DNA from 4 places in the Pectobacterium peruviense genome. Region 1 is predicted to be linked to each of the others. Evidence: predicted binding sites of a transcription regulator. Region 1 holds the regulator's gene; each other region holds the start of a gene.
What was found. The regulator LexA, encoded in region 1, represses DNA repair genes until DNA is damaged. The targets are predictions, from matches to a motif close to TNCTGTATGTACATACAGNA.

Region 1 (7,976 bases):
GCTGAAATGTTGCTACATCGGGGATGAATTGGTTTATAGCGTGTTATCAGGGGAGCATTCTGCGCTACAATGGGGGCGCTTACTTTATTTGCGAATACGTTTATTTACGAAGACTTGTATTTGCAAAGTAACCTGTTCGGAGTAGGGAAATGTCTGACGATGCGTCAACGCTTCTGCGCACCATATCCTGGTTTACTGAACCCCCTTCGGTATTGCCTGAACACATTGGTGACTGGCTGATGGAAACCAGTTCCATGACACAGCGGCTTGAAAAATACTGTGCCGAATTGAAGGTCACGCTTTGTCGTGAGGGTTTCATTACGCCACAGATGCTGGACGAAGAGCGCGATCAATTACCGCCTGACGAACGTTACTGGCTGCGTGAAGTGGTGCTGTATGGTGACGATCGCCCTTGGCTTTTCGGCCGAACGATTGTCCCGCAACAGACGCTCGAGGGTTCTGGCGCGGCGTTGACGAAAATAGGCAATCAGCCGTTAGGTCGTTATCTGTTTGAGCAAAAATCGCTGACGCGTGATTATATTCATACCGGATGCTGCGAAGGCTTATGGGCGCGGCGTTCCCGCCTGTGTCTTTCCGGTCATCCGTTACTGTTGACTGAGCTTTTCTTACCGGAATCACCGGTTTATTACACACCTGGTGATGAAGGTTGGCAGGTAATTTGAGGAGATAAATCCTTGGAAAGAAGTGTTACAGCAGGGAAATGGCTGGCTTATTGTCGCTTGATGCGGATTGATAAACCGATAGGTTCCCTGTTACTGCTGTGGCCAACGCTATGGGCGCTGTGGCTGGCGGGAGGGACTACACCTGCACCGTGGACGCTCTTTGTTTTTGTCGCGGGTGTCTTCTTAATGCGTGCTGCGGGTTGCGTCATCAATGACTATGCCGATCGACATTTTGACGGCCATGTAAAACGCACGGCTTCTCGTCCGTTACCTAGCGGCGAAGTGAGCGAGCAATCTGCCAAAGTTCTGTTTGTCGTGCTGGTTTTGCTGGCGTTTGGTCTGGTGCTGACGCTGAATAAGATGACGATCTTGTTGTCTGTCGCTGGGCTGGCTTTGGCATGGGTCTACCCGTTTATGAAACGCGTCAGCCATCTGCCTCAGTTTGTGCTGGGTGCGGCATTCGGCTGGTCGATACCTATGGCTTATGCTGCGGTGAGTGAAAGCCTGCCTGCGACCTGCTGGATGATGTTTCTGGCGTATATCTGCTGGACGGTGGCTTACGATACGCAATATGCGATGGTCGATCGTGATGACGACTTGAAGATCGGCGTGAAGTCTACTGCGATCCTGTTTGGGCGTTTTGACAATATCATCATCGGATTATTGCAGTTCAGTATGCTGGCGTTGCTGCTGGCTTTGGGAAACATCACCGGATTGGGAATTCCCTACACTATTTCACTGCTGGTGGCTGCTGGGATGTTTATCTATCAGCAAATACTGACAGCCGGGCGCGAACGTGATGCCTGTTTCAAAGCATTCCATAATAATAAATATGCAGGAATGGCGATATTTATTGGTGTGCTGTTTGGCCTGTAGGCGGATCGGCAGATACAAAAAAGCAGCGATAAATCGCTGCTTTTTTTATGACGGAATGTGCTGTGTACTTGCTATGCCAGAGGTATCCACAGTTTGATGACGGTACTTCTCCGCCATCTTTCCGTTACTTCTGTCTGGCTATTCCTGTGTTTTTTCTTCCACTGCCTGACTACTTTCCATCTCAGTAGATGAGCTGGCGCTTTCGATAGTCAACCGAACTTCTGGCGTGATCAGATCGCCGAGGATGTTATAGATTGCCACGATATCGCCTTGCGCCGCTTCCGCACTGTCGGTGATATACCCTTCCGTACGTAAGGTTGCGACCAACGTTGAGAACACTGCTTTATCAAAGAATTCCGGCGCATTGATACCGTGTAGAACGGATAAGCGCTGTGCCATGTTTCGGCTTTCTTTCTCCAACGTTCCACGGTTGATTTCTGGGTTTGCGCACAGCAACGATAGCGTAATCGCATAACGTTGCAGCGTTTCACGCACGCCTGCCGATAGCAGTTGTAGCGTACGGATGCGTGGCGGGTTAATCGCCAATTGACCATCACGGCTACACAGTAACTCTTGTCGAGTCAGTTCGTTGGCCAACGTTTCCAGTACGTCCGGCAATTGTTCTTTGGAATAGTGCAGGAACAGCTCGGCTTGCAGCAGCGGATAGATCAGCGTGATTTGTCGGACGACTTCAGCAAGCGTAATTCGGCGATGATGGATGACGATGCTGGCGATCAGCGACGGTAACACCAACAGATGCTGGATGTTATTACGGTAATACGTCATCAGAACCGCCTGCTCGCGCGGCAGAATGATGATGTCGCCAATACTGTCCTTCTCCACTTCGAACTTGTTCATGCTCAGCGCGTGTTCCAACAGCTCATCCGCTGTCTTCTTAGGTGCTGTAATATCTTTGTGGTAGGGAACCTGACGCAGCAATTGCAGGTAGCAATCCAGCTGTTCGTGCATTTGCTCACGTGTCAGTGAGCGCTGGCGCGATGCTAACAGGGCGGTGGAGCACAGGTTCATCGCATTTGCTGCCGCAGCGTTATTGATGCGCACCATGATATCCATAGAGATATCCTGCACCGTCGGCGTTAGCCAGCTTGGACGCTGTGCCTCGATGGGATCAATCGCATCACGCCATTGCGGTACATGTTGGTTCAGATAGGTTGTGAGCGGGAGCGGTTCGCCGAAGTTCACGTAACCTTGACCCAGATTACGCAGCTTACGTAAACCGCGCACCATCTGCATAAAGCCTTCTTTTTCCTTCACCGCGCCGCGCAACTCTTTTGCATAGGTGCCGACTTCCATCACATGCTCGTAACCGACATAAATCGGCACCAGTGTGATAGGGCGCGTACCGCCTCTGAGCATGGCCTGAATGGTCATGGCTAGCGTACCGGTTTTGGGATCCAGAAGACGCCCTGTACGTGAACGCCCGCCTTCCATGAAGTATTCAACCGAATAACCCCGGGCAAACAGCTCACCCAGATATTCGCGGAAAATCGTGGAATAGAGTTTGTTGCCTTTGAAGGTACGACGAATAAAGAACGCACCAAGACGGCGGAAGATCGGTCCCGCTGGCCAGAAATTAAGATTGATACCGGCAGCGATATGCGGCGGTACTAAGCCTTGATGGTACAGGACATAGGAAAGCAGCAGATAATCCATATGGCTACGGTGGCAGGGCACATAGACAATGCCGTGGCCATCCTGCGCCAACTGACGAACGCGTTCGGCGTTATGGACGTTAATTCCCTGATAAAGGCGGTTCCACGTCCAGCTCAATACGCGGTCTGACAGACGCACCGCTTCGTAGGAGAAGTCGGCAGCGATTTCTTCCATGAGTGCAATGGCGTTTTGCTGCGCTTTCTCATGAGAAATCTTCTTACTGCGAGCCTCATCGTCAACGGCTTTCTTGATCGCTTTTGAATCCAGCAGCTTATTAAACAGCTCCTGACGCACCGGTAAGCGTGGGCCAACTGCCGCCAAACGCTGGCGAGAGAAGTGCATACGTGCGACACGTGCCAGTTTGTGGGCTATGGTTTTGTCAGTGCCATGCTCGGTCGCCATATAGCGTAGTGACACGGGGCTGGAGAAGCGGACAAAGCTGTCACGGCCTAACCACAGGACGGCGAAGAATTTTTCAATGCCGTTGAGCAATCGCAGGTGTGGTGTGGACTGAGAGTGACCTTCCCGACCAGGAGAGCGCCCAAACATCACGGAAACAGGCACCATCTGTACGTCTAAATCTGGATTGGCGCGGTGCAGGTCCAGATAATCGTGGAACAGCTTGACGGATTTCTGCTTGGGAACGTAATAACGGAAGACGCGCGGCCCGTCATTAATAAAGACGTGGCTAGGGAGTTCGACGCCATTGAATTCGAACGATTGCGAAGGATCGGGTAAGCCCAATGCCAGACATTTCGTGCGTAGCGTCAATAGATCTGCCTGAGAGTTATAAGGCAGAACATAGAGTATAGGACGTGAGGGATCTAACCCCAACTCGACCACGGGATCTGCGGGAATAACTTTACTTTTCACCAGCAGTTTCAGCGGGAGATTCAATAATTTATAATAAATTTTACGCCAACCTGACATAACAACGTGGAGCCTCTTGTTAGCAATTCGCCGCAAGGATACCAGAAACTGCGCCGGAGATCTGTGGTGATGAGACAACGCAGGTGCGTTAAAATGCGAACTATTTTGCATATACTCGTCATACTTCAAGTTGCATGTGCGTTGGCAGCGTTTAGTCACCCGAATCACTTACCTGAGTAAGCTCATCGGGATGAAATGAGAGACATCCCGTCTCTCACCAGAGGCCAGCCGTTGGCTGGTCAAATTCGTTCCCGACGAATTTGTCCCTCTCTTGCCGCCTGCCTGAAACTGGAATTATTTAGAGTCTAAATAATGGAGGATAAATGAATAAAGCAACGGGGATGACCCGGATTATCAAGGCTACCGGTTATTCCTTTAAGGGGCTGAAGCAGGCGTGGCAGCATGAGGCGGCGTTTCGTCAGGAAACGATACTGACGATTGTCGGCGTCATTATTGCTTGTTTATTGCCAGTGACGCTGGTCGAAAAACTGCTGCTGATTGGGTCTGTAGTATTGATTATGTTGTTTGAACTGGCCAACAGCGCTATTGAAGCCGTCGTCGACCGCATTGGTCTCGAGCATCACGAATTATCCGGCCGGGCGAAAGATATCGGGTCGGCGGCTGTCTTTGTTGCCATCTTGTTGGCTGCTGTCGTATGGGGCAGCATCCTCTGGCAACATTTTGCTTGACGGTGCGCATAAATGAATAAAAGTCAGGGGCTTTGCCTATATCCCGATTCCCAATTGTGCCTTACCTGTATATACTCACAGCAAGACTGTATAAACAACCAGGGGGCGGAATGAAAGTATTAACAGCAAGGCAGCAGCAGGTTTATGACCTGATCCGCGATCATATTGCGCAAACCGGAATGCCGCCAACGCGTGCGGAAATTGCTCAACAACTGGGATTTCGCTCTCCGAATGCGGCCGAAGAACATCTGAAAGCGCTGGCGCGTAAAGGCGTGATTGAAATTGTGTCGGGTGCTTCTCGTGGTATTCGCCTGTTAATGGAAGAAGAAACGGGTATTCCTCTGGTTGGGCGTGTGGCGGCAGGTGAACCTCTGCTGGCACAGGAACATATCGAATGCCGTTATCAGGTTGATCCTGCGATGTTTAAACCTAGCGCTGACTTTTTGCTGCGTGTCAGCGGTATGTCGATGAAAAATATCGGTATATTGGATGGCGATTTGCTAGCTGTACATAAGACAGAAGATGTGCGCAACGGGCAGATTGTCGTGGCGCGTATTGAAGATGAAGTAACCGTTAAACGCCTTAAAAAACAAGGCAATACTGTGCATCTTCTCGCTGAAAATGAAGAGTTCGCCCCCATCGTTGTTGACCTGCGTCAGCAAAGTTTTTCGATAGAAGGCTTAGCGGTTGGCGTGATTCGTAACAGCGACTGGAGCTAACCGTTATTGATGCACTGCTCTCCAATCTGGATCAGTGCATCATGTTCTGTGTATTAATCTGCTAGTCATATATATTTAGTTACATTTAGCTGCGTTCTCTACTCTCCCCTATTACCGCCTGTTTTTTCACTGCTTTTTTGCGATAGTTTTCCCTTTCTTTGCTCTATCCTAGTTACAGATACTTGGTTTTTTATTTTTAGTAAAATATTCGACTATAATTTTTATCAAGGTAAGCATTTTTGTCTTGATTGGTCGTTTGATGATTGATCATTAACTATCACATTTAGGTTCACCCAGTAATCAAGGGAGACAGTGGCGAAGAACACCGTGATGGTTAATACATTTATGATGCTACTTACTGAATAAGCCTATTTATCTGAAACTGACGCATAAGTTGGTCGTGACGATTCGTTTATGCGCAATGCACCTAAGGTATGGAGATTCTTATGAATAAAGACCAAGCCAGCGGTAACTGGAAACAGTTTAAAGGTAAAGCGAAAGAGCAATGGGGCAAATTAACTGATGACGATCTGACGGTCATCGAAGGTAAACGTGACCAACTGGTGGGTAGGATCCAGGAGCGTTACGGGTATGAAAAGGAAGCGGCAGAGAAAGAAGTTAAACACTGGGAAGATCATCACAAATATCACTGGTAGCAAACGTGATGTCTCTCCGCAGAAAAGGAACGATAGCCCTCAGGGCTATCGTTTTTTAATGGGAACGGTATGGTCGTGATCGCAATGATCCGGCTGTTTGCATGTCGCTACTTCCTGACAGCCTCCGCACAACCCGTGTGCTTCCACAACGCTGTGACGCAGTGTAAATCCAGACTGCTGTGCCAAGCTGCGTAGCGTTTCTTCCACACCTTCGGTTTGACGTTCCGTGACCTGCCCACAGCGATCGCAGATGAAAAGGGCAGACGTATGGCTGTGGTCTTCGATATGGTGACACAACACATAGCTGTTGTTTGATTCGACTCGATGAATGAAGCCTTGTTCCAGCAGAAAATCCAGCGCGCGATAGACGGTCGGCGGCTTGGCCTGAGGCTCGGAAACTCGCAGTAGGTCCAGCAGGTCATAGGCGCTGATAGCACCGGACTGCTGTGCCATAAGGCGTAAAACCTCTAGCCGCTGTGGAGTGAGACGCACAGCGCGCTGCTGACAAATCTGTTCAGCCTGGGCAAGAAGTTTGTCCTGTTTGGTTGAATCCATTGTCATATCACCCTGACGCATTGAGGAACAAGACGGATATCTTACCACGACTGAGTAAAAACGCCGAGTGAGTGACGTTTTCCTGCGAAGACAACAGACAGAGGAACTACACGACCAGATCGATGAGCAGTGCCCGCAACGGTGATTCTGCCTGTAGCGTCAACGTCGTTTCTTCCTTGATGAAGGCTCCGTCGCCACAGTGTAATGTTTCGCTGTGCTGGCTACCTTTCACCGCCATGGAACCGTGGATCAACTGGAGATAAGCCTGATTTCCCTGTAGGGCGATCGTGCTTTGCTCATTGGCCTGAAGATCGACATGATGGATCCAGACCTGCTGGCGCAGTTGTAGACTATCCTGCTCGCCTTCTGGTGAGGCAAGTAGAGTATGATTTGATGAATCCAGCCCCATACGCTGTAACGGGCTGTTCTCTCGGGTCTGGCAAGCATTCAACCATAACTGCAAGCGTGTCAGTGGTTTACTGGCATTGGTATTATGTTCGCTATAGCTGACGTTCGGCTGAGTGGCGAGCAACAGCACATCTCCCGCTTTAGCCTGAATGTGGCAGCCGTTGCTGTCGCGGTATTCCGCTTCGCCCTGAAGAATAATGTTCAGGATATCTACACGCGGATAGGTTCGAGGCTGGAATGAGGCTCCCGGCGCCAACACTTCCTGATTGAGCACGCGAAGAGAAGCATATCCCAGTAACTGTGGGTCAAAATAGTGACCGAAAGAGAATGTATAGCGTGCCTGCAACCAGCCATAGTCGGCTTGGCCGCATTGCCCCGCTGCTCTTCGTGTGATCATAATCTTTATCCCCCAGAGAATTATTTATTAAACTGATAGTAATTGTGTGGACGTTGGATTGTTAGCTAGTTAATCTGGTCGGTATATTCAAAATTCCTGAATGAGTACGAAGATGGCGAGAGAACGAGCATTGACGCTGGAAGCCCTGAGGGTGATGGATGCGATCGATCGTCGTGGCAGCTTTGCCGCCGCGGCAGACGAGCTGGGTAGGGTGCCTTCGGCACTGAGCTACACCATGCAGAAACTGGAAGAAGAGCTGGATGTGGTGTTGTTCGATCGTTCCGGGCATCGTACTAAATTCACGAATGTCGGACGAATGCTGCTGGAACGCGGACGTATCCTGCTGGAAGCTGCGGATAAACTCACTACGGATGCAGAAGCACTGGCAC
Region 2 (7,976 bases), 2.4 Mb from region 1:
AGTGCCAAAGCATGGAACGTCTTAGCTTGAATGTCATCCGTGTGGAGCCGCTCATGGATACGCTCATTCATCTCTTCTGCCGCTTTACGACCAAATGCCAGCAGCAAGATCTGATCGGGCGTCGCCTCTTGTCGATGTATTAACCACGCCGCCCGAGCCACCAGCACGGAAGTCTTCCCACTGCCAGCTCCCGCCAGCACCAATACACCGTCTTCACCATTAATCACAGCTCTACTCTGCGACATATTTAATGGCGAACTCTCCACCGTATCAAAGAAAGGCTGCTCTGCCGCCAGCGTGCGATCCATCCATGCCTGATTCGCCGCAGTGCGCATGTCATCGCCCTGCTCAAGCCAGCGTAAGCAGTGCTGGTAGTTATCACGGCAGTTATCGAAGGTTTCTAATCGGGAAACCGGCAGAGGCAGTGCCGCCAGCGAATCGCGGATGGCACTCTGCAAAATTGACAGAGCCTGACGACTGAACCATTTATCCTGCTGCATCAGTGTTTGAATACTGTCCGTTTGACGCTGTAAAACCTCAGCGCCGATCAGACTCATCTCCTCGCTCCAGTCAAGCCAGGATTTGAGAAGATGCCGGTAGAAAGCCTGCGTTTCCTGCCACTCCGTGCCGTGCAAACGCACTACTTTTCCAGCTGGCAACTCAAACTCCAGCTCTCCCCACACCAGGCCTCTTTTACAGTGAATACTCAGCAGTTGATTAAAGGGGATCAGGTATTCATGCTTATCGCCACTCACTTCGACACCGGCATTCAGTAACCGCACCCGATTGTAAGGATGTTGGGCCAGATGTTTACCTAACGAGGTAGATTTCAGTTCCATGATGTTCGCGCCATGACTATGTGAGAGGATATTTGTCTATGCTTTGTCGTTTCTCTGTTACCTAGTTTACCCGTTATCGGACTTCACGCTCTAGCCTTAAAAACAGGTTAGGATATCCTGATGCTTAATGTGATAATTCTTTTACCATCAGCAAGTTTGGTTACCTTATAAGTGCAGGAGAGACTATGCGTACTGTGTTGAACATCCTTAATTTCGTACTGGGTGGTTTTTTCACCACATTAGCCTGGCTTCTGGCTACCGTGGTCAGCGTGCTGCTGATTTTTACCTTACCGCTAACGCGTTCATGCTGGGAAATCACCAAGCTGTCGTTCTTGCCTTATGGCAATGAAGCCATTCATGTTGATGAGCTACGTCCGGATGAAAAGAGCGCAATTCTGAGTGCTGGCGGTTCTCTGCTGAATATCTTCTGGTTCATTTTCTTTGGCTGGTGGCTTTGCCTGTCGCACATCATTACCGGCATCGCTCAGTGCATTACCATCATTGGCATTCCTGTTGGCATCGCCAATTTTAAAATTGCCGCCATCGCGCTGTGGCCAGTAGGCCGTCGTGTAGTTTCCGTCGAGCTGGCGCAGGCCGCGCGGGAAAATAATGCTCGCCGCCACTACCGCTAACGGCACCTAAGGATATTACGTTGCTCACCTTTGCCCCAGGAATTCGTCGCTATGTGTATAACAGCAGTTGGCTGTATACCATCCGCATTCTCATTGCACTCAGTGGTGCAGCAGCCATTCCCTGGTGGTTAGGTCAGCCAACATCAACCATTCCTGTGACGCTTGGCGTCGTCGCGGCCGCCCTCACCGACCTTGACGATCGCCTCACTGGACGTCTGCGTAATTTGTTCATTACGCTGACGTGTTTTTTTGTCGCTTCCGTTTCAATCGAACTGCTTTTTCCCTATCCCTGGCTGTTCGGCCTTGGCCTCGCAGTATCGACCTGTGGCTTTATCCTGCTCGGGGCATTGGGGCAGCGCTATGCAACTATCGCATTCGGCGCACTGCTGATCGCGATTTATACCATGCTAGGCATTTCGCTTTACGACAATTGGTATCAGCAACCCATCATGCTGCTGGTCGGGGCATTGTGGTATAATTTGCTTACGCTGTTTGGTCACCTGATATTCCCAATCCGCCCGCTACAGGACAACCTCGCGCAGTGCTATCAGCAGTTGGCTCGCTACTTAGATGCAAAAGCCAACCTATTCGATCCTGATATTGAAGAAGAAACCGACAAGCCGCTTATTGACGTCGCGATGGCAAACAGCCAACTGGTTGCGACACTCAATCAGACTAAATCATCGCTGTTAACACGTCTGCGTGGCGATCGCGGCCAGCGTGGGACGCGCCAAACTCTGCATTACTATTTTGTCGCGCAAGATATTCACGAACGAGCCAGCTCATCGCATGTTTACTATCCGCAATTGCGTGAAAAATTGCGCTATAGCGACGTCTTATTTCGCTTTCAGCGCCTGCTGAGCATGCAGGCCAAATCCTGTCAGCAACTGTCACAATCCATTCTGTTGCACCAAAAATATCAGCATGACAGCCGTATTGAGCGGGCTTTTGTGCATCTCGAATCCGCTATTGCGCGTATTGCCGCCAACAAAATGGCGGATTCCGCACAAATCAAAGCACTGACGTATCTATTGAACAATCTGCGCGCCATTGATGCTCAGCTATCAACCATCGAATCCGAGCAAGCTATTGAGCAAGAAAACAACCCTGAAAACACATTGGCAGATGACAAAATCACGGGTTGGAGCGATATCCGCTTACGCATTAGCCGCCATCTGACGCCTCAGTCGGCGCTGTTTCGTCATGCCATCCGTATGTCAGTACTGCTTTGTAGCGGCTACGCGTTGATTCAGATAACGGGTTTGCAACACGGTTATTGGATTCTGCTGACCAGTTTGTTCGTTTGCCAGCCCAACTATAACGCCACTCGGCGGCGGCTGACGTTGAGGGTTATCGGGACATTGACCGGTATTTTGCTCGGCCTGCCCATCCTGTACTTCGTCCCTTCACTGGAAGGACAACTCACGCTGATCGTCATTAGCGGCGTACTGTTTTTCGCCTTTCGCAACGTGCAATACGCGCATGCGACCATGTTTATTACGTTGCTTGTCCTGCTCTGTTTCAACCTATTGGGTGAAGGCTTTGAGGTCGCAGTACCACGTATTATTGATACATTGTTAGGGTGTGCGATTGCGTGGGCAGCGGTGAGTTTTATCTGGCCAGACTGGCATTTCCGCGGTTTACCAACCGTTATCAATAAGACATTGAATGCCAATTGCCGTTATCTTGATGCGATCATGATTCAGTATCATCAGGGGAAAGATAATAGCTTGCCTTATCGCATTGCCCGCCGCGATGCACATAACTGCGACGCAGAACTGGCGTCTGTTGTGTCAAATATGTCTTCTGAACCTCATGCCATCAAAAATAAGCTGGACGGTGCATTCCGCTTCATGTGCCTGAACCATACATTGTTAAGTTATATCTCAACACTCGGCGCACACCGTGGAAAAATCACCTCATCGGAAACATTGCAATTGTTGGATGATGCCGTGTGTCATGTTGATGACGCGCTACACGGCGGAGAAGAGGACAGTTGGCGTATCAATCAGGGATTGAAAACCATTACCACCAGCATTCAATCCCTTTCACCCGAGTCAGACAGCAAAGAATCATTAATTACTCAGCAAATCGGCCTGCTGATCGGCCTCTTACCTGAACTCGTACAGCTAAAAAATGACATGATGACACAGTAAAAACATGCTGTGTTTCTTAGTGCTTTGGTCCTTTGGATACCGCATTGTTTTTATACCATTCCAGTAGTTCGTTGCGGATACCGCGAGGAAGTGCCGCCTGATGCGTGCCACAAATGGCACCAGCGAGCGCCAATAACACATTAACGCTCAGATTAGCCCGGACTTTCCGCAACTCAAGATAGCTGTTTTTCGCGCCATGATGCTGTAATTCATCAACATTCTTTATCCCCGCTTTCCACAGCAGGCGTTCAATATCATGATTAAGATTCGGAAGATCCTTTAATCGCCCGTTTGTGCTTCTGACGGCTTTATCGTACTGGGCGCCCAGCAGCGCCATACGGGCAAAATATAATAGCAGCACAGGTTCTTGCCATAAGGTTTCGTCGACAAGAAAGTAGTTCAACGGGACCGGCATCCCGCGTTTGGTATAAATCAGATTAGGCATATCGCGCTGCTGAAAATATTCTTCATCTTTCTTACTAGCACGAAGATAAAGTTCCCCTTCCGACACCAGTCCAAAAATCATTTTATTTGCTGCGATGCTGTAGCCACCAAATTGGGAACGTGAAGTAATATCCCCCAAAGATGAAAAAGATTGCTGAGATTGCAAAATCCTTTTTTTGCATAATTGCTTCATTGCCGTAATCCTTAGTATTGAAATGATCTCTTCCTGAACAATTAAAATATTCGTAGCAGGAACAAATAATTAAACACAGCCCCGAGGTGGCTTCAAACATAAAATGTGTTTACTGTCTCTTGCATAAGGAATATGCGAAGCGCTTTCAAAAAAATCAGGTTGATTTTCACGCACACAGCGGATACTGTATGTTCATACAGTGTCACTATGGGTAGGACTCATTATGCGTACGCAATCAATCAGCTCTCACAACATCGAGTTGTCATCTTTTTCTGCAAATCAACACGCTGCGGAACCCTCGGTTGCCACGGGCGGAATTATCAGCGAAATCGTGTACAACGCCGATCAGCCCATAGTCACACACCTGTTATTACCGCTCTTACAGCAGTTGGGCACACAGTCTCGTTGGCTGCTGTGGCTTTCTCCTCAGCAAAGATTGAGCCGTCCATGGGTCCAGCAATCTGGGTTACCACTGGATAAAATGGTGCAACTCCACCACATCAACCCTCTATTTACGGTAGATGCCATGGAAAAGGCTTTGCTGACAGGAAATTACAGCGCCGTTTTGTGCTGGCTGCCGCACGAATTGACGGAAGAAGAGAAGGTTCGGTTACGGCACGCGGCGCAGGCGGGAAATACGTACGGCTTTATTATGCGGCCAGAAAATGCTGCAGGGGATGCCTATAGACTGTTTCCTAGCCTTAAAATTCATTCGACATTGTATCATTAAGTAAATTAAGAATTTTCTCAGCTCATCCAAACTATATGTCTTGGCGATCGCCGCAGAGCGGTATTCTGCGGGCTTTTTGGGTATATTTAATACAATCAAAAGGCGTAAGATCTGTCAAAAGCATCTACTATTTGTTAGCAAGTATGTATGAATCGTGCGGTTTTCTTATGACACAAATCACATCATACTTGTAACTTTCTCATCAGGTTGTAGACTTTAACTCGCTGGAGTTGCTCTTTTATAACGTCAGTTGACTGACAGTGAGTCATAAATAAGGGCAAAGTCTCCGACTAAAGGATTTTAACCAAAGGTTTATTAGCCCTCCAGGTTAATTGCCGATTTGGATGATAATGAGGCGTAAAATGAAAAAAACAGCTATCGCAGTTGCAGTGGCACTGGCTAGCTTCGCGACCATCGCGCAAGCAGCTCCTAAAGACAATACCTGGTACACCGGTGGTAAACTGGGTGTGTCTCAATTCCATGATACTGGCTTCTACGGCAATGGTTACACTGGTGTCGTTAACAACCCAATCAAAAGCAAGTTAGGCGCTGGTGCGTTTGTTGGTTATCAAGCCAACCCGTACTTGGGCTTTGAGCTGGGCTACGATTGGCTGGGCCGCATGAAATATGCAGGCTCAACTGCATCAAACGATGACAGTGCTAGCTTCAAGGCACAGGGCATCCAACTGGCAGCTAAATTGAGCTACCCAGTTATGCCAGATCTGGACGTTTATACTCGCCTGGGTGGTATGGTATGGCGCGCTGACAGCCATGCGGCCACATCTGTAAACACGGGTACAAGAGCTGACATCAACAACGACGACACTGGTGTTTCTCCGCTGGCTGCGATCGGTGTTGAATACGCTATCGACAAAAACTGGGCTACCCGCGTTGACTACCAGTGGGTAAGCAACATTGGTGATGCTGGTACCGTTGGTGCCCGTCCAGACAACCTGTTGATGAGTGTTGGCCTGTCTTACCGTTTCGGCCAAGATGATCGCGTAGCACCTGTTGTTGCTCCGGCTCCGACCCCAGCGCCAGCTCCAGTTGTTGAAACCAAGCGTTTCACCCTGAAATCTGACGTCCTGTTCAACTTCAACAAAGCAACGCTGAAACCAGAAGGCCAGCAATCACTGGATCAACTGTACACCCAGCTGAGCTCTCTGGATCCGAAAGACGGTTCCGTTGTTGTTCTGGGCTTCACTGACCGTTTAGGTTCAGAGCAATACAACCAAGCGCTGTCTGAAAAACGCGCACAGAGCGTAGTTGATTACCTGGTTTCTAAAGGTATCCCTGCGAACAAAGTCTCTGCTCGTGGCTTGGGTAAATCTCAACCAGTTACTGGTTCTACCTGTGACAACGTGAAACCTCGTGCTGCGCTGATTGACTGCCTGGCACCGGATCGTCGCGTAGAGATCGAAGTTAAAGGCATCAAAGACGTTGTAACTCAGCCTCAGGCTTAAGTTATTAACGAAAAAAACCTCGCTTCGGCGAGGTTTTTTTATGCTTTTTTACCAGTGGGATAGATGACAAAAATCGATCAGTTTTCGTCATTATTCAGAATGGCTTTAAGATCCTGTTTAAGCAGCGACATCTGGCTGGCATACTTCTCTTTGTGCTCAGCATCTTCGATTAACTGCACAATCGTTTCTGACAAGGTAACTCCACGCCTCTGAGCAAGAGCAGCAAGACGCTGCCAGACCAGATATTCCAGATCGATCGATTTCTTGCGAGTATGCTGGTGCTCCGCATTGAAATGACGCTTACGCCGTGCGCGAATCGTTTGCTTCATCCGATTTTCTAAGGTGAGATTCATACATTGCGCAATCCACTCCAGCACTTTTATCGGCTGGTTTTCCATTTTAAGCAATGCCTGTACGGCATCATCCGCAGCACTTTGCTCCAGAAAACGCGTAATTTCCTCTCCCTCCCGATGCTTCTTCACCAGGTATTTCCATTTCCATCCGCACTCAAGATTTTCTAGTTGTTGATATTTCATATTAAATTCTTCAGTGACCGCGTAACGTTACTTTAAGCATAACAGTTTTCCCTGATTTTGACCGCTTTCTGGCGGCTTTCGGGCAGCTTTTAAGACGATTAACCAAACACGGTTTGAGCTTCAACGTGTGAAAGATGACGGAGAGATGACTCTCCTTATGCGCAGTCCGCATTATTCTTGTATAATCACGCTTTTCCTTTAGACGATTACATTGATACTTTGACCAGTAACCGACTCTCATGGCAGCATTTACTGCCCAATAATACGCCTTATCAAACGCTATTCACTCAGGCAGCTCAACTTGCTCCTGCTGAATTCTCCGCTATTCAGTCGCGTCTGGCAGACAGTCTGACGCTCTTTTGCCACCCTCGTTCCCCTTCCCGCTTTATGCTGTTGAAAGCGCAAGAGAACGATGAATATATGGCATTGATCGCCCGTGCGCTGAGCGCCATCAGGCTAGACTCCGGGGCGATACATGGCAGTAAATATATCATTGAGGGTCGTCATATCCGGGTCGAACCCGCCACGCAGCCTTCGGATAACTTTGCTGCGCAGCAATCCTGTGGCTATCAGGAATGGATTGAACCCGAACAACTCTTCGGCTGTGTACGCAATTTTCACGATGAAATCACCTTGCATCCAGGGCTGATTCATCAGGTTAATGGCGGCACATTGATCCTGTCTGCCAGAGCGTTGCTGGCTCAGCCTTTGATGTGGCTGCGTCTGAAACAGATTATGGCAGAGGGGCTCTATCGTTGGTTGTCTCCAGATGAGCGCAAACCACTTCCTGTTGATGTGCCACCGATGCCGCTTGATATTCGCCTGATTATTCTCGGTGACCGGGAAAGCCTGGCAGATATTCATGATATGGAGCCGGACTTAGGCGAACACGCGATTTACGGTGAGTTCGAAGCGCAACTGCAGTTGATTGAAACAGATGATATGGCGCGCTGGTGTACCTACATCAATGCACTATGCAGCGA
Region 3 (7,976 bases), 1.7 Mb from region 1:
GAGGTAGCTGAGCGTCATGCTGGCTGTCATGATGCGGTAGGCCTGCAATTTGGTACGGCGGTAGTTTTCGTTATCGTGAGAGAACAGTTTCTTCTCATGGTCTTCATTGGCAAAAGCCTTAACGACACGGATACCGCCCACACTCTCTTCGATTCGGGCGTTGAAATTGCCCACCTGACCGAAGAGTTGGCGCCAGGTTTCCGTCATGCGTGCGCCATAGCGGCTGACGAGGTACCCCATGAAAGGCACGATAATAATCGTCAGCAGCGCCAGATTCAGGTGAACCGTTGCCATCAGAATGAACGCGCCAATAAACGTCATGATAGCGAGGAAGAGGTCTTCCGGGCCGTGGTGGGCGATTTCACCGACTTCTTCCAGATCTTTGGTGACGTGAGTGATGATATGCCCGGTCTTCATATTGTCGTAGTAACGGAATGGCAAATTTTGCAGATGCTCAAATGCCTGTCGACGCATGTCGGTTTCAATCCCCACACCCAGCGCATGTCCCCAATAGTTGACGATGGCCATCAGTGCGGTATTTAGCAGATAGACCGCCAATAGCGCCACCGACGCTAACAGGATCAGAGACCAATCCTGAGCCGGCAGCAGTTTGTCGATGAACGCTTTAATCGCCATCGGAAACCCTAGTTCAAGCAGGCCTGCGATAATGGCGCAGCCAAAATCGAGGACGAATAACCCTTTGTAAGGGGAGTAGTACGAAAAGAAACGCCTTAACATGTATGACTTTTTTAGGTAACGAAATGTGAGGGTGACTATAACAGGTTAGTGAGAGGAATGTGACCGCGGGCAGATTAAGGTTTTTATTGGCTGGGAAGCCCAGCCGAAAACGGATCAGCGTGTGGGCGACCGTGTCGCATACCAGCAAAGCAGTGAGCCTATTGTGACCATTGCGACGCCTTGCCAGAATGAAAGGGCGGGCGTGATGTTGAGCCAGATTGCCGCCAGCAATGTAGAAAGCACGGGCGTAAAGTAAGAGGCGGTTGCCAGCAAGGTCAGATTGCCATATTGAATACCGGCATTCCATGCTGAATAGGCCAATGCGGCTGAAGCCCCCATAAAGATCAATTCCAGCGAACTTGGCAATGTTAATGAAATTGGCCCTTCGGCACTGAAGGAATACTGAATCCATAACACGAGTGACGCGATGAAAAAGAACAGCGATACGCCACTTTTCCCCTGCCCATAACGCTTGGTAATATTGCAGTATAGCGCCCAGGTCAAGGCCGCAGAGAACGCCAAACTGTAGGCTAAGGGGTTAGCAAGAATGTTGTTCCACAGTAGCCCAGGTGTCCAGTCGCTTTCTCCTTTCATAATCCACACAATGCCGCCCAGCGCGAGCGCAAGGCCGGGCCAGAGTAGAAAGCGGCTTTTCTGCTGATTGATAAAAAGAGAAAAGAGTATGGTCAAACTGGGCCATAAATAGTTAATCATTCCGATTTCCATCGCCTGCATACGGCTATCGGCTAATCCGATGGACAGGGACAGAAATATTTCATAGCAAACGAATAATGCGCCACCCGCGAACAAATAGATTCTGGGTAACGTTTTAATACGTGGAAGACCATAAAAGATCAGGAGACACAACGTGCTGGTGGAGTAAATCATCGCTGCGCCGCCAAGAGGGCCTAGCACTTCGGTCAGGCTACGAATAAGCCCAACGGATGTGCTCCATAGGACGATAGCCAGTAGGCCCGTGAGTGTGGCGCGCTGTGGCGTCATGTTTATACCCGTCATGCTTCACGTTGCCTGTACGTTGGTTTTTCTGCTACTCGAATGATGAAGGGATCGATGAAGAGTGCGCAGAAGGAATTAATAGCAAGCCGGACGCCATTATCCGCGTCCGGTGATGGTCATAGCGATAGTTTACTGCCAGAAGTCATCAAAAACAGTAATGGGTGGACGACGCTTGTGCTCGGTTTTGCGATACCAGTTTTCGATAGTCGCCGCATCATGAGCATCGATCTGTTGGCCTTCCAGATAATCGTCGATCTTTTCATAGGTGACGCCCAATGCGACTTCATCGGGGAGCGAGGGTCGGTCTTCTTCCAGATCGGCGGTTGGGGCTTTGGTATAAAGATGAGAAGGGCAGCCAAGTTCGCGCAGCAGCGCTTTACCCTGACGCTTATTCAGTCGGAAAATCGGATTGATATCGGTACCGCCATCACCGTACTTGGTGAAAAAACCCGTTACCGCTTCCGCCGCATGGTCGGTACCCACAACAAGTCCGGCATTCATGCCTGCGATGCTGTACTGCGCCTTCATGCGTTCTCTGGCTTTCTCGTTGCCTTTTACAAAATCGGAAAGCTCCAAGCCAATGGCACGTAAGGTGGCTTCACTGGCCTCGATAGCGGGCTTGATATTTACGGTTAATACGCGGTCAGGTTGGATAAAGGCGATGGCATCTTGGCAGTCAGCTTCATCAGCCTGCACGCCGTAAGGCAGTCGAACGGCGATGAACTGATAGCCAGAATTCCCGGTTTCATTACGTAATTCCGTGATAGCCGTCTGGCACAACTTTCCTGTTAACGTAGAATCCTGACCGCCGCTGATGCCCAAAACTAACGACGTAACGAACGGGTGAGCATTCAGATAATTCTTTAAAAAATCAACGCTAACACGGATTTCCTGTGCTGGATCGATGCTACTTTTCACACCCAACGCAGTGATAATGTCGTTTTGTAATGACATGCCATCTCCCTCCTGAACCTATTGATACTGCAAAAGAATTATTATGATTACTTGAGTGTAAAACGAATCGACGTGAAGAAAAAGGACAAGCTGTCAGGTAGTCGTTTTCCCTATAGATAACCCGTTTTAGACTATCGGCCAATATGTTACATACCCGCGTTATGATTTGAAAAAGTGGTCGCAGCCGACTAGCCTTAGTGTGACCCATTAATAATGAGGTGATGAAATGAAGAATAACAGATTACTGATGTGTATTGCGGCAGCAGGTGCTGTCATGTTGGCGGGATGTTCGGCTTATAACAAAGCAGAAAGCTATGTCAATGAGCCTGTGGTGAAAGATGTGAAAGTGGGAATGACGAAGCAGCAGGTGCATCAACTCGCAGGCAGCGGAATGGAAAAACGGCTGGTGAATGCCAAGGGAACCTGTAGTGATTATCTGCTGAAAAACCGCGATGGGACTGCGCAGAACTATTTCGTGAGTTACAACGACACGGGACATGTTCTCAATAAAGGTTTCCAGACCTGCCAGGCTTATGACACAAATCCACAGCGCTAAGTAACCTGATTGCTCGAAATTGTCATCAAAAAGAGCATATGAAGACGTTATAAATAAAAAACGCCGACAGCATCAGCCGTCGGCGTTTTCTTTTGTGCGGCAAGCGCAGCTTAGCGGTGTGTCAACTCCGCGTCATCCTGTGCGTTGAAAACCGTTTTATCCGTTTGCTTCATCAACTGGCTGGTGACGGTACCGGCTGTCATCGAGCCGCTAACGTTAAGCGCAGTACGACCCATATCGATAAGCGGTTCAATGGAGATCAGCAACGCGACGAGGGTCACTGGCAGCCCCATCGCGGGCAGGACGATTAACGCGGCAAAGGTTGCGCCGCCGCCCACACCGGCCACACCGGCAGAACTGATGGTGACGATACCTACCAGCGTCGCGATCCAAACAGGATCCAGCGGGTTGATTCCCACCGTTGGTGCGACCATCACAGCCAGCATCGCCGGGTAAAGTCCCGCACACCCGTTCTGACCAATAGTGGTACCGAAAGAAGCCGCAAAGCTGGCGATAGATTGCGGTACGCCAATACGGCGTGTTTGTGCCTCAATGCTGAGAGGGATCGTTGCGGCGCTGGAGCGGCTGGTAAACGCGAACGTCAGTACTGGCCATACTTTGCGATAAAAACGCGCTGGATTGATGCCCGTGAAAGACAGGATCAATGCATGGACACCGAACATAATCGCCAGTCCCAGATAGGACGCGACAACGAAGCTGCCCAACTTGAGGATATCTTGCAAGTTAGAGCTGGCGACCATTTTTGTCATTAGCGCCATAACACCATAAGGTGTCAACTTCATCACCAGACGAACAAGTTTCATCACCCAAGATTGTAGTGTGTCAATCGCGATTAACACACGTTCGCCTTTCACTGCGTCATCTTTCAGCAGTTGTAGCGCAGCAACGCCAAGGAAAGCGGCGAAGACGACAACACTGATAATAGACGTTGGGTTTGCACCGGTCAGCTCAGCAAACGGGTTTTTAGGAATGAATGACAGGATAAGCTGAGGAACGTTAAGGTCGGCGACTTTACCGGCATAGTTGCTTTCAATCGCTGTTAATCTCGCGGTTTCCTGCGCACCCTGCACGAGTCCGGTTGCCGTCAAACCAAACAAGTTGGTGACAAAAACGCCGACCAATGCAGAAATTAGCGTGGTGATCAGCAGGGTAGACAGCGTCAAGACGCTGATTTTCCCCAATGATGAGGCATTATGCAGTTTGGCAACGGAATTAAGAATGGAAATAAATACCAGCGGCATCACGATCATTTGTAATAGCTGCACATAGCCATTACCGACGATGTTAAACCATGAGATTGACTGCTTAACAACCGGGTTGTCACCGCCATAAATCAGATGCAGCACCAGACCAAATAACACCCCAACAACCAACCCTAACAACACTTTCTTCGCCAGACTCCAGGATGGGTTGCGACTGGCGTAACCTAATCCGAGTAGTAATGCGACAAATAGCAGAATATTTATGAGTAGCGGAAAATTCATCCGGCTTTGCTCCCTATCAGTGAATCGCTTTGCGTCACACTATCTACGGATGTGCAATGACGCACAGTGCCGTAAGCGACAGCCCGATCTTTCGCGATAAAAAATAACAAAGACGCACAGAATAACAGTTCTTTTGCCATCACGTTACAGAGATATGTCTGACGGCGACCAACGCTGTTATTTCATGTATTGAAAGAGGTACGTTTGTGCCGACTGGAAAAAGCGAAATGATTGCTCGTAGGTGCAGCAATCCAAATTTTTTTGCGGTTGATACAGTGAAAAGCCGATGCAGGCAATACACAGAAAGCGTTCTAATTGGTTACCTTTTTGACTGTTTAAAATCGGCAAACGGAAACGCCACCGGCAGGGCCAGAGCAGGGGGACACCGGAGGGGGTCAACATATCAGCGAGAATGTGGCTTAGATAGCCGACAATCATGGCATGGTAGGCATCCGTCGGAATCGGCCAATCTTGCGGCAGACGCGTCTGAATAAAAAAAATACCCGCGGCGATAGCAAGAAAACTGTGGGTAAAACCTCGATGTCCGAAGAGGCGGGCGATCGGCGCGGAAAGCCACTTCAGGCGTTGTCCGAGAACGGATTTTGGGTGATCGATGTCGGGCAGCAGCGCGGTAAGGAGTGCTCCGGGGATAATGTGCCACCAGTCTCCGGCAGCCAGCGCTGGCGATAGCTCAACTTTTTTAGCCAGAATCGCGCAGGCAACAGAAAACAGCAGGTGTCCTTCCGCAGTCATGAAACTTCTCAAATAAAACTGTTATTTTATACAGTATAAGAGATTATCCCTGCCTGCGGAAGCGGTGACGGCGTAACGATTTATTTCGGTTACGGTGTTCGCTATACCTTTTATGGCGCGGCTTTCGGCAATTCGTTGCTTGCAGGCAACGCGCGCAGCCAGTTATCCAACAGTTGAGGCCAAGCAGCGGCAGGAAGCCCCTTAGTACCGCGTAGACCAAAACCGTGTTTACCTTTCTCAAAGAGATGCATTTCTACCGGAATCTGCTTTGCTCGCAGCGCGCTAAACATCACTAGGCTGTTATCAACCGACACTGACGGATCGTCAACCGCATGTACCAAAAACGTGGGGGGAGTCTGATCGGTAACCTGCTTCTCAGGAGAATAACGCACCACTTGTGCTTCCGTGGGTTGCTCGCCGATTAACTGTTTGCGCGAACCGGCGTGCGCAATATCCGCCTGCATAGAAATAACGGGGTACATCAGCACCATGAAGTCAGGGCGTGCGCTGACGCTATCAACGGTGTCCATCGCGGGGTAAACGGACTGTGCGAATCGAGTTCCAAGGCTGGCTGCAACGTGACCACCCGCGGAGAATCCCATGATACCGATACGCTGTGGGTTAATGTGCCACTTTTCGGCGTTGGCTCTCAGGGTTCTGATGGCGCGTTGGGCATCGGCTAGCGGGGCGTCAGCGCCTTCTTTATGGCCTTCACCGGGCATGCGATAAGTCATCACGAAAAGGGTGTAGCCCTGTTGATTAAAGAAAGGCGCTAGATCGCTGCCTTCTTTGTCCAGCACGACGCGTTGGTAAGAACCGCCTGGCGTAATGAGCAATGCCATGCCATTAGGTTTCTCTGCCTGATAAACGGTAATTTCAGGGCTTCGAATGCCCGTTGCGGCTCGATCGGGAAGAGATGGATCTTTACTCCGTTCGACCACTTGCGGCTGTGACGTTGAAGAAGAGGCACCCGGTGCTTCACCGTGTGGCCAAACAGGAAAAACAGGTTGGGCGTAACTTAATCCATTTACAGACATCATAATGGCCCCGACAAGCAGAGAACGAACAATCATGATAGATCACCTGACAAAGGGAATGAGGGGGGAGTCGTTGGACGGTGGTAAAAATAGGGTAGCCATCACATCGGAGAAAAAATGACTACCCTGAACCGCAAATTTTAATAAAGAAATAACATTCATACACGAAGAGGGTAAATCAGACACAGCAATTCCAACTGCTAAAACACATGTTGCTAAATCAGATATAACAAAGAAACGTAACTAACCTGCTTAACCTACGACGGACATCATAATAAAGGGATGTTAATGATAAAAATGAAACTGAATAAATCGATTAACAATAACATCCCTTTTTCCAACTAATAACGCTTATTTAAATAACAAGATCATTATTAGAAGCTGTACTGCACACCAACACGGTAACGAGTTTGACGCTCGTCGGTATTCTTATCGCCGACAACGTTACCAACTGCCATATAAGGCTTCCAGTTTTTGTCTAACTTATAAGCCAGTTTGACATCGTGTTCGATCTTCCAGTTTTCTTTGTCTGCTTGAAAACCGCTCGGTCCTGCTTTGTTGGCTTTTTTGTAGTCCAATTCGTAATCAATCTGATAATCTTTCAGGAATTTGTAGCTAACAACGGCTGTTAAATTATAACCCGTTTCTTGGGTATAGTTGCTTGCTCCAGTTTTATTCGTATTCCCGCTTTTTCTTAAATAATAAGGACGATAGCGAAGGGAAGTTGACAAATCGTCAGTAATATTTACTTTACCACGCAGGTAAGGGCGGTAGTTGTTGGAATCAGAGCTTGAATCTAAAGAGAAACCTGGTTCCAGAGAGAAGGTTTTGTTGAAGTTGTAAACATAGCTGGCGACAACTTCAGTGCCATTGCTGACGGTTTCATTAAATGGCTTATTCGGTGTATTGTCAGAACCGGATTGTTTCCATTTTGCTTCAGCAGATAAACCGAAACCATTAGCGAAACGGTGAGACATTGAAAGACGATCTTTATGGTCGTTTTTGACAGTGTCTTGCATTTCATGACGATAATCAATTGTTACGGCCATTGCATTTACACTAATTAATGACGTAACAGCCAGAGCTAATAATTTAAATTTCATTGTTATATTCCCTATTGGTTAGGTTGTCGCTTAATAAAAAACACGCATTATGCTTTTTGGGACAAGTTCTATTCTATTTATTATTAAATTACGTTCTGTGATCGAGATCGGTTTGAGTAACAAAAAGTAAAATAGGGTTTCAAATTGTGAGGGAGATCGAGTTGAATATAGCGGGTGTTTTAATTTAAATGAAAAATCCCTGCCGGCAGTGCGGCAGGGATGAATTACAGGATAAATCGAGGTCTACATTATTTCATTGCACGTTTCAGAATACGCTCTGATTGACGCTGGAAATATTTCGCTGCGTCTTCAA
Region 4 (7,976 bases), 1.3 Mb from region 1:
CTTATCGTCATCATTTGGTACAGGAACGTGAAGTGTGTCTTTTTCCCGATGTGCTGGCGCTGATGAAATCGCTGAAAGGGATCGGCGCGACGTGGCTGCATGAGGGGCGTTCGCCGGGGCTATTGAGCCGAGCACGTCTGGCGGCGTTGTCTGGCTGCTATCCGCAAGAACAGGGCGGCTACCCGCTCAGCTATCAACTGGTTTATGGAGTGATTTATCGTGATTGAACGCTGGTTTGTGACGGGCACGGATACCGAAGTCGGGAAAACGGTCGCCAGCACGGCGTTACTCCAGGCAGCTCGTCAGGCGGGACACCGTACCGCAGGCTATAAGCCCGTGGCGTCCGGCTGTGAGATGACGGCAGAGGGGATTCGCAACAGCGATGCGCTGACGCTTCAGGCCAATAGTAGCGTCCATCTGGATTATCAGACGGTTAACCCACTGGCGTTTATGGAACCGACGTCACCGCATATTATCAGCGCGGTGGAGCAGCGGCCTATCCATCTCTCGACCCTGTCAGCAGGGCTACGGGTAGTAGAAACACAGGCTGATTGGGTGCTGGTGGAAGGCGCAGGCGGGTGGTTTACGCCGCTGTCGGAGCAGGACACGTTTGCTGATTGGGTGATACAGGAACAGCTTCCCGTGATTTTAGTGGTCGGTATCAAACTGGGGTGTATCAACCACGCGATGCTTACCGCTCATGCTATTCAGCACGCTGGCCTGCGTCTTGGCGGGTGGATCGCTAATGACGTTATTGCGCCTGGGAAATGGCACCAGCCGTATCTGCAAACGCTGCAACAGCGCTTGCCTGCGCCGATGCTGGGTGAAATTCCTTATTTATCGGATCTTCTGCAACATAATCTGGGGCAGTATATTGATATTGGGTTATTAGCGGAGTAATTGACGTCATTAAGGCTTTTCAAGTCAGGTAAGAGTGGCTGAACAGGTATAAAACCAAGCGAATCGTGCCGTCTGTGGACCCGAATGAAATGATGGTCGGTCTACAGCGGTATTCCTGCCGCTATTATGGCGATGAGGATTTTTGGTAAGCCATCGCTTGTGTTTACTCATCGTAAGATTGTTGTTGTTTTTTACCCGCATCCCTTTCATGAGTATAAAATCTACATTTTTATCCAAATTAATAGATAAAACCTTCTTGAGTTTTTCTCTAACCCCCTGCTACGACTGAATTGTGGCATTTTAGCCCTCCGCTGTTTTTAGTCTTTTTCCGTCTAATACTTATGCGATAAATCACAGAAAGAGTGTGAAGAAAATCCATATCAGGGAGAATCACGAATGAAGCAGGTATTTCTCTAACTCAGTGCTGATGCGGGGTTGTGGGAGTTATCCACCATTTCTGTGGATAACTATGTGAATTATGGATAGACAACACGTTCTAACCGAGAGCTGGCGCGGGTTGTCGCTAGGTTGGCGCTATTCTCCACGGTTTTTCTAATCTATTTATTATCATATGGTTAAGTAAAATCAAGCGCCTTGAACAGCAACGATGCGTAGTTGCATAAATTAACGTCACGGGTCATCCCTACATGTTACATTTTTATCAAAGCTGGGGATAAAGCATCATGATTTTATCTGGTAGATTGAATATGAATGTGCTAGCAAATTCATTTGTCGATTAATCATCCAACCCAGCGATAATTTTCTTGATGCTGTTTTTATATCCAGTATCATGATAGTGGCAAATTTCGCTATTGGCACTCAGAATAAAGCATCGCGTGTTTAACGTTGTAGGGCGATGTTTGTTTGTGCGGTGAGTTGTGTCTCTGATGTCACAGCCTGTGCCGGATATCGTCAGTCTATGCCTTTTACCTGCCTCCGTGCGTCCACCCACGAACATCGTATTTAGCGATGAGTAATAACGATAAGTAGCGTGTTTAACGATGAGCAAAGCATTTACACTGAATTCCGATTTTAAACCAGCAGGCGATCAGCCTGAGGCCATTCGTCGTTTAAAGGAAGGTCTGGAAGACGGGTTGGCGCACCAAACGCTGCTCGGGGTAACAGGCTCAGGTAAGACGTTCACGATAGCCAACGTGATTGCCGATCTCAATCGACCGACGATGATGCTGGCGCCTAATAAAACGCTGGCAGCCCAACTGTACGGCGAAATGAAAGAATTCTTCCCCGATAATGCCGTCGAGTACTTCGTCTCGTACTACGACTATTATCAGCCGGAGGCCTACGTTCCAAGCTCGGACACCTTTATCGAAAAAGATGCGTCGGTTAACGAACATATCGAACAGATGCGTCTTTCTGCGACAAAAGCGCTACTGGAGCGGCGCGATGTGATCGTCGTGGCCTCGGTATCCGCTATCTATGGTCTGGGCGATCCCGATCTCTATCTGAAAATGATGCTGCATCTGACGCAGGGGATGTTGATCGACCAGCGTGCCATTTTACGGCGCTTGGCTGAATTGCAATATGCCCGCAACGATCAGGCGTTTCAGCGCGGTACCTTCCGCGTGCGTGGCGAAGTGATCGATATCTTCCCGGCGGAATCTGACGCAATCGCGCTGCGCGTTGAATTGTTCGATGAAGAAGTGGAACGGCTGTCGCTGTTTGACCCGCTGACGGGTCATATCCTCCAAACCGTGCCGCGCTATACCATCTACCCGAAAACGCACTACGTTACGCCACGTGAGCGTATTTTGCAGGCGATGGAAGACATCAAGGTTGAACTAGCCGATCGCAAGAAGGTACTGCTGGCGAACAATAAGCTGGTGGAAGAACAGCGGCTGAGCCAGCGCACACAGTTTGATCTGGAGATGATGAACGAGCTGGGTTACTGCTCCGGCATCGAAAACTACTCACGCTATCTTTCTGGACGCGGCCCCGGCGAACCGCCACCGACGCTGTTTGACTATCTACCAGCCGACGGGCTGCTGGTGATTGATGAATCCCACGTTACGGTGCCCCAGATCGGCGGTATGTATCGCGGCGACCGTGCGCGTAAAGAGACGCTGGTCGAATACGGTTTCAGGCTGCCTTCCGCGCTGGATAACCGGCCGATGAAATTTGAAGAGTTTGAAGCGCTGGCCCCGCAGACGATCTATGTGTCTGCGACGCCAAGCAACTATGAACTGGAAAAATCGGGCGGTGACGTCATCGATCAGGTGGTTCGTCCCACCGGGTTGCTCGATCCGATCATTGAAGTACGACCTGTCGCGACACAGGTGGATGACCTGCTTTCCGAGATTCGCCTGCGTGCTGCGATTAACGAACGAGTGCTGGTGACGACGCTGACCAAGCGGATGGCGGAAGACCTGACGGAATATCTGGAAGAACACGGCGAACGGGTACGTTATCTGCACTCGGATATTGATACCGTCGAGCGTGTGGAAATTATCCGCGATTTGCGCCTGGGTGAATTCGACGTGCTGGTTGGCATCAACTTGCTGCGTGAAGGGCTGGATATGCCTGAAGTGTCGCTGGTGGCGATTCTGGATGCCGACAAAGAGGGCTTCTTGCGCTCCGAACGCTCCTTGATCCAGACGATTGGCCGCGCGGCGCGTAATTTACGCGGCAAAGCTATTCTTTACGGCGACAGAATTACGGCATCGATGGCGAAAGCGATTAGCGAAACGGAACGCCGCCGCGAGAAGCAGGAAGCCTACAATGCGGAACACGGGATTGTACCGCAGGGGATCAATAAGAAGATTTCCGATATTCTGCAATTGGGACAGTCTGCGAACAAAGGCAAAGGGCGAGGCAATCGTAAAGCGGCAGAACCGGCAGCGCGTTATGAAATGATGACGCCGAAGGCGCTGGAACTGAAAATTCGCGAGCTGGAAAGCAATATGTTGACGCATGCGCAGAATCTTGAATTTGAAGAGGCTGCGGCCCTGCGCGATGAAGTGCAGGCATTACGCGCACAATTTATCGCTGCATCCTAGCGGTGCACGCGTTCACTGAGGATCGATGATGGATCATACTATACCGGGTGTAGAAGTACTGTTTGTGGCGGGTTTCGGGCCGATCGTGAAATCACTTTCTGCCAGCCATGCGCTCTATGTCGATACGCTGAAGTTGCCGCTGAAGCCGGTTGCTGAAGGGAGCGATTATCTGGTGACTGATGTGATGGATGGCGTGAAGCATTTTGCGCTGTGGCCACTGTCACAGGCCAGTGAATCCTGTTTCGGATTGGATAATTGGCCTGCGTCGCACCCTGAACCGCAAAGTTGGCTGGAGTTTGAAGTGGCTGACATGACGGAAGCGACAGAGGCGCTTAAAGTGCAGGGCTATACACTGCTGGTAGAAAATCGTCTTGAACCTTGGGGCCAGCAGGTAACTCGTTTCCTGAGCCCCGAAGGGATTCTGATTGGCGTGACTTATACGCCGTGGCTGCGGGATTGAAGGGGCTGCCATTAATGCACTCTTTTTGATGCGATGCTTCATTGTCAGGAGGACCTAGAGAAAATACGGCGGTCACTAACGACATCTGAGAACGGCTAGCTTCTGAGGAAATACGAGGTTTTAAGGGATGATTGATAGGGAATTAATCAAAAATAACGCCAAAACATTTCTTATTGTTGTTGCGGCGCTGTCTGGCTGGACGATATACAACTACCAGCAAAAAATGCAGTTTGAGGATTATCGCAATGAGCAGCTCAATCAGATTCGCGAAAGGGAACTCGCGTTGGTGAAGCAGACGTCGGTTGTGGATTTTCGTGAACAGCAATTGGCAACGCGCGAAGAGACTCTTGATAGCCAGATTCGGCAAATCGCTGAGCGTGAAGGGCGGCTTGATCTGCGTGAGCAGAACGTCGCGCTTTCGGTTAAGTCGCTGGAACCTGAATTAAGAATCAACAAAGTACGCGATGACCTTTCTGCTTTGATGAGCAAGTTCTCCGATTTAGGCGTAAACCTCGCTCATCTTCCACCGTGTAATGACGCCGATATGCTGAAACGCTATTTTCAGGCTGAGGCAATTTTGCATGAGATTGGCAGCCGTGCTCAGGCTGCGAAAATATACGAGGAATACCGCCCGTTCATCAGCATGAATACTCCCACGTTGGTGAACATGGAGCGCTGTGAAAGCCCGAAAATCCCGCGGTAGTGTCAGCCTATCCCAGCTTTTGCAGCACGACGTCGATGGCTTGGCGCAGTAATTGACGGTCGTGATGATGGGGCACATCCTCCGCAGCCAACGCCTGCTGCACGACTAGACGGTCACCTATCTGGCTGACATCAACTTTTGGGCCGACGATTGCTGCATCAATAACCGGTTTCCCCACTTTGCGTTCAATCCAGAACAATTTTTCCGCCAGCGTCAGGCGAGCAGCGGGATTGCTTTGTTCATTGCCTAGGTTGCCAATGTACACCATGGGTGCAGGCGTGCGGCGGAGCGCCTGCGTTAGATCCTCGAGCAGCAGCAGCGGCATTAGGCTGGTCAGGAAACTGCCGGGGCCAATCAAAATCAGATCGGCTTTGGCGATGACATCGATGGCCTCACGCGTTGTTGGTACGGTTGGATACAGCATCAAATCTTGCGGTAAGGCCGCCAACTGATCGATCTCGACTTCGCCATAAACGGGGTTACCTTGCTCATCAATCGCCATTAAATCGACAGGGTGCTCGGACATCGGAATTAAAAAGGCGTCCACTTTGAGCAAATTGCGAATCAGATTGATAGCTTCCAGCGGGCGCACGCTCAGGTGATCGAGTGCTTTTAGCATCAGGTTACCCAGATTGTGTCCGGCAAGCTCGCCGTTACCGTTAAACCGATATTCAAACATCGCAGAGGCTACGCTGGGCGTTGTGATCAGTTGGTTCAGACAGTTGCGCGTATCGCCCCAGGCAAGGCCACCTTCGGCGCGGCGGATGCGGCCGGTAGAACCGCCGTTATCCGTGGTCGTGACAATGCCGGTTAGCCGTGAACCCAGGGAAGAGAGCGAAGACATGACACGACCTAAACCGTGTCCGCCTCCTAACGCGACAACCCTGTCGAGGTCGGCCAACGTGCGATTGCGCATAGAGAACCTTATGAATAAGTCAGAGGAATATGAATAACGTGTATACCCGTCATACTTCAAGTTGCATGTGCGTTGGCTGCGTTCAAATACTCGGCCCGTCGTGGGACTCGCCCTGAAGGGCCGCTGCAAGCAGCGTTCAAATCTGCTCCCGGCAGATTTGTCACCCGAATCACTTACTTGAGTAAGCTCATAGGGGGTCCTTCCCTTGCCGGTTACGATGCTCATTGCCGAGCATCGCCCTCGCGGGCCAACGCTTCGCGTTGTTCAAAACGAGTACGTTTTGTCCTGAAACTCGAATTATTTAGGGTATAACAATTGCCGCTAAGGTAGCTGATTTCACCTTAAAAGGCGAAAAATCCTCACACTGGCATGACCTGAGACAATTTCTACCACACATTTTCCCGTATGCTGTGCAACATAAGATATTGAAAATACGTTATATATTATTTTATATATCGATTTTGAGAGTGGTTAGCGGGGCTTTTTCGCAGTAAACTGCTCAATGAAATCACGGTTCTTTACTGGTAATCCTACCGCTGTCTGACGGATAACCGATGAGAATCAAACTCCTAGCCTTGGTGCCTAAGTGATGCGCTTATTGCGCATGATACGGTGCCTTGGCCGTGGCCTTCGCGGTCACCAGGGTGCGAGGTAGAAATGCCAGCATCTCCCGTATTTGGAAAGGTGTTTATGGTGAGTCAACTGACTGATGCGTTTGCGCGCAAGTTTTACTATTTGCGTCTGTCTATCACAGACGTCTGCAATTTTCGTTGTACCTACTGTCTGCCGGATGGTTATCAGGCCAATGGCACCAATCCACATCGCTTTTTATCACTCGATGAGATTCGTCGCGTCAGCCGCGCCTTTGCTGAGTTGGGAACGGAAAAAGTCCGTCTTACCGGTGGTGAACCGTCTTTGCGTCGTGACTTCGTCGATATCATTGCTGCTATTCGAGAAAATCCAGCCATTCGTACGCTGGCGGTGACCACCAACGGTTACCGTCTGGCTCGCGACGTGGCGCAATGGCGTGATGCCGGACTAACGGCACTGAATGTCAGCGTCGACAGCCTGGATGCGCACCAGTTTCATGCAATTACCGGGCAGGATAAATTCCGCCAGGTGATGGACGGCATCGATGCGGCGTTTGACTGCGGTTTTGCCAAAGTTAAGGTTAACACCGTGTTGATGCGTGATGTGAACGCAGGCAGTCTGCAAACCTTTCTCGACTGGATTAAACACCGCCCCATTCAACTCCGCTTTATTGAACTGATGGAAACGGGAGAGGGGGGCGACCTGTTCCGCCGTCACCACGTTTCCGGTGAGGTAATTCGCCAGCAGCTATTGCAGCAAGGGTGGCAACAGCAGCAACGTGCACGCAGCGACGGTCCTGCTCAGGTGTTCTGCCATCCAGACTATCAGGGTGAAATCGGGCTAATCATGCCGTATGAGAAAGATTTTTGCCTGAGCTGCAACCGTCTTCGCGTGTCTGCTATCGGTAACCTGCATCTGTGCCTCTTTGGTGAGCAGGGCATTCCCCTGCGTGATTTGCTGGCTGACGATCGTCATCTCGATGATTTGAAAATGCGTATCTCGGGTGGATTGTCGACGAAGAAGCAGACGCACTTCCTGCATGAAGGCAATAGCGGCATGACGCAAAATCTGTCATTTATCGGCGGTTAATCCGCGACATCACTGATTCTTAAAGGAGCCTGACATGAGCAAAGTCAGCAGCGAATTTGTTTCTCTCAATCTGGCGGTACTGACCGTTTCCGAACGCCGTACGGCGGAAGACGATACCTCCGGCGACTATCTGCGCGAAGCAGCACAGTCCGCAGGGCATCGTATTGTCGACAGCGCTATCGTGAAAGAAAATTTGTACCAGATTCGCGCACAGATCTCAGCGTGGATTGCTAGCGAGGAAGTACAGGGTATTTTGATTAACGGTGGTACGGGCTTTACGGCAGGCGATGTAGTGCCGGAAGC

Region 2: sulA (SOS-induced cell division inhibitor SulA) is a predicted target of LexA. The motif match lies at 4,447-4,466, and genes of this name have one in related genera.
Region 3: DUT67_RS11595 (metal-dependent hydrolase) is a predicted target of LexA. The motif match lies at 5,540-5,559, and genes of this name have one in related genera.
Region 4: uvrB (excinuclease ABC subunit UvrB) is a predicted target of LexA. The motif match lies at 1,669-1,688, and genes of this name have one in related genera.

The regions. Positions count from the first base shown of each region.
Region 1 covers NZ_CP161826.1:4,270,745-4,278,720, reverse strand. Annotated here, with positions in the region: gene ubiC (chorismate lyase) at 150-683, shown strand; gene ubiA (4-hydroxybenzoate octaprenyltransferase) at 696-1,559, shown strand; gene plsB (glycerol-3-phosphate 1-O-acyltransferase PlsB) at 1,698-4,163, opposite strand; gene DUT67_RS19235 (diacylglycerol kinase) at 4,487-4,852, shown strand; gene lexA (transcriptional repressor LexA) at 4,963-5,571, shown strand; gene DUT67_RS19225 (CsbD family protein) at 6,018-6,227, shown strand; gene zur (zinc uptake transcriptional repressor Zur) at 6,273-6,782, opposite strand; gene DUT67_RS19215 (pirin family protein) at 6,889-7,587, opposite strand; gene DUT67_RS19210 (LysR family transcriptional regulator) at 7,700-7,976, shown strand, end outside.
Region 2 covers NZ_CP161826.1:1,829,299-1,837,274, reverse strand. Annotated here, with positions in the region: gene helD (DNA helicase IV) at 1-839, opposite strand, end outside; gene DUT67_RS08320 (YccF domain-containing protein) at 1,025-1,471, shown strand; gene yccS (YccS family putative transporter) at 1,492-3,627, shown strand; gene DUT67_RS08310 (TfoX/Sxy family DNA transformation protein) at 3,644-4,264, opposite strand; gene sulA (SOS-induced cell division inhibitor SulA) at 4,488-4,994, shown strand; gene ompA (porin OmpA) at 5,357-6,457, shown strand; gene matP (macrodomain Ter protein MatP) at 6,535-6,993, opposite strand; gene DUT67_RS08290 (Lon protease family protein) at 7,171-7,976, shown strand, end outside.
Region 3 covers NZ_CP161826.1:2,551,985-2,559,960, reverse strand. Annotated here, with positions in the region: gene DUT67_RS11620 (ABC transporter ATP-binding protein) at 1-738, opposite strand, end outside; gene yddG (aromatic amino acid DMT transporter YddG) at 853-1,740, opposite strand; gene nadE (ammonia-dependent NAD(+) synthetase) at 1,885-2,709, opposite strand; gene osmE (osmotically-inducible lipoprotein OsmE) at 2,936-3,265, shown strand; gene DUT67_RS11600 (L-cystine transporter) at 3,376-4,770, opposite strand; gene DUT67_RS11595 (metal-dependent hydrolase) at 4,948-5,523, opposite strand; gene paeX (pectin acetylesterase PaeX) at 5,634-6,596, opposite strand; gene DUT67_RS11585 (oligogalacturonate-specific porin KdgM family protein) at 6,935-7,663, opposite strand; gene DUT67_RS11580 (ABC transporter substrate-binding protein) at 7,912-7,976, opposite strand, start outside.
Region 4 covers NZ_CP161826.1:2,954,586-2,962,561, reverse strand. Annotated here, with positions in the region: gene bioC (malonyl-ACP O-methyltransferase BioC) at 1-227, shown strand, start outside; gene bioD (dethiobiotin synthase) at 220-900, shown strand; gene uvrB (excinuclease ABC subunit UvrB) at 1,902-3,914, shown strand; gene DUT67_RS13420 (VOC family protein) at 3,943-4,374, shown strand; gene DUT67_RS13415 (hypothetical protein) at 4,502-5,077, shown strand; gene yvcK (uridine diphosphate-N-acetylglucosamine-binding protein YvcK) at 5,085-5,993, opposite strand; molybdenum cofactor riboswitch at 6,548-6,696, shown strand; gene moaA (GTP 3',8-cyclase MoaA) at 6,684-7,673, shown strand; gene moaB (molybdenum cofactor biosynthesis protein B) at 7,708-7,976, shown strand, end outside.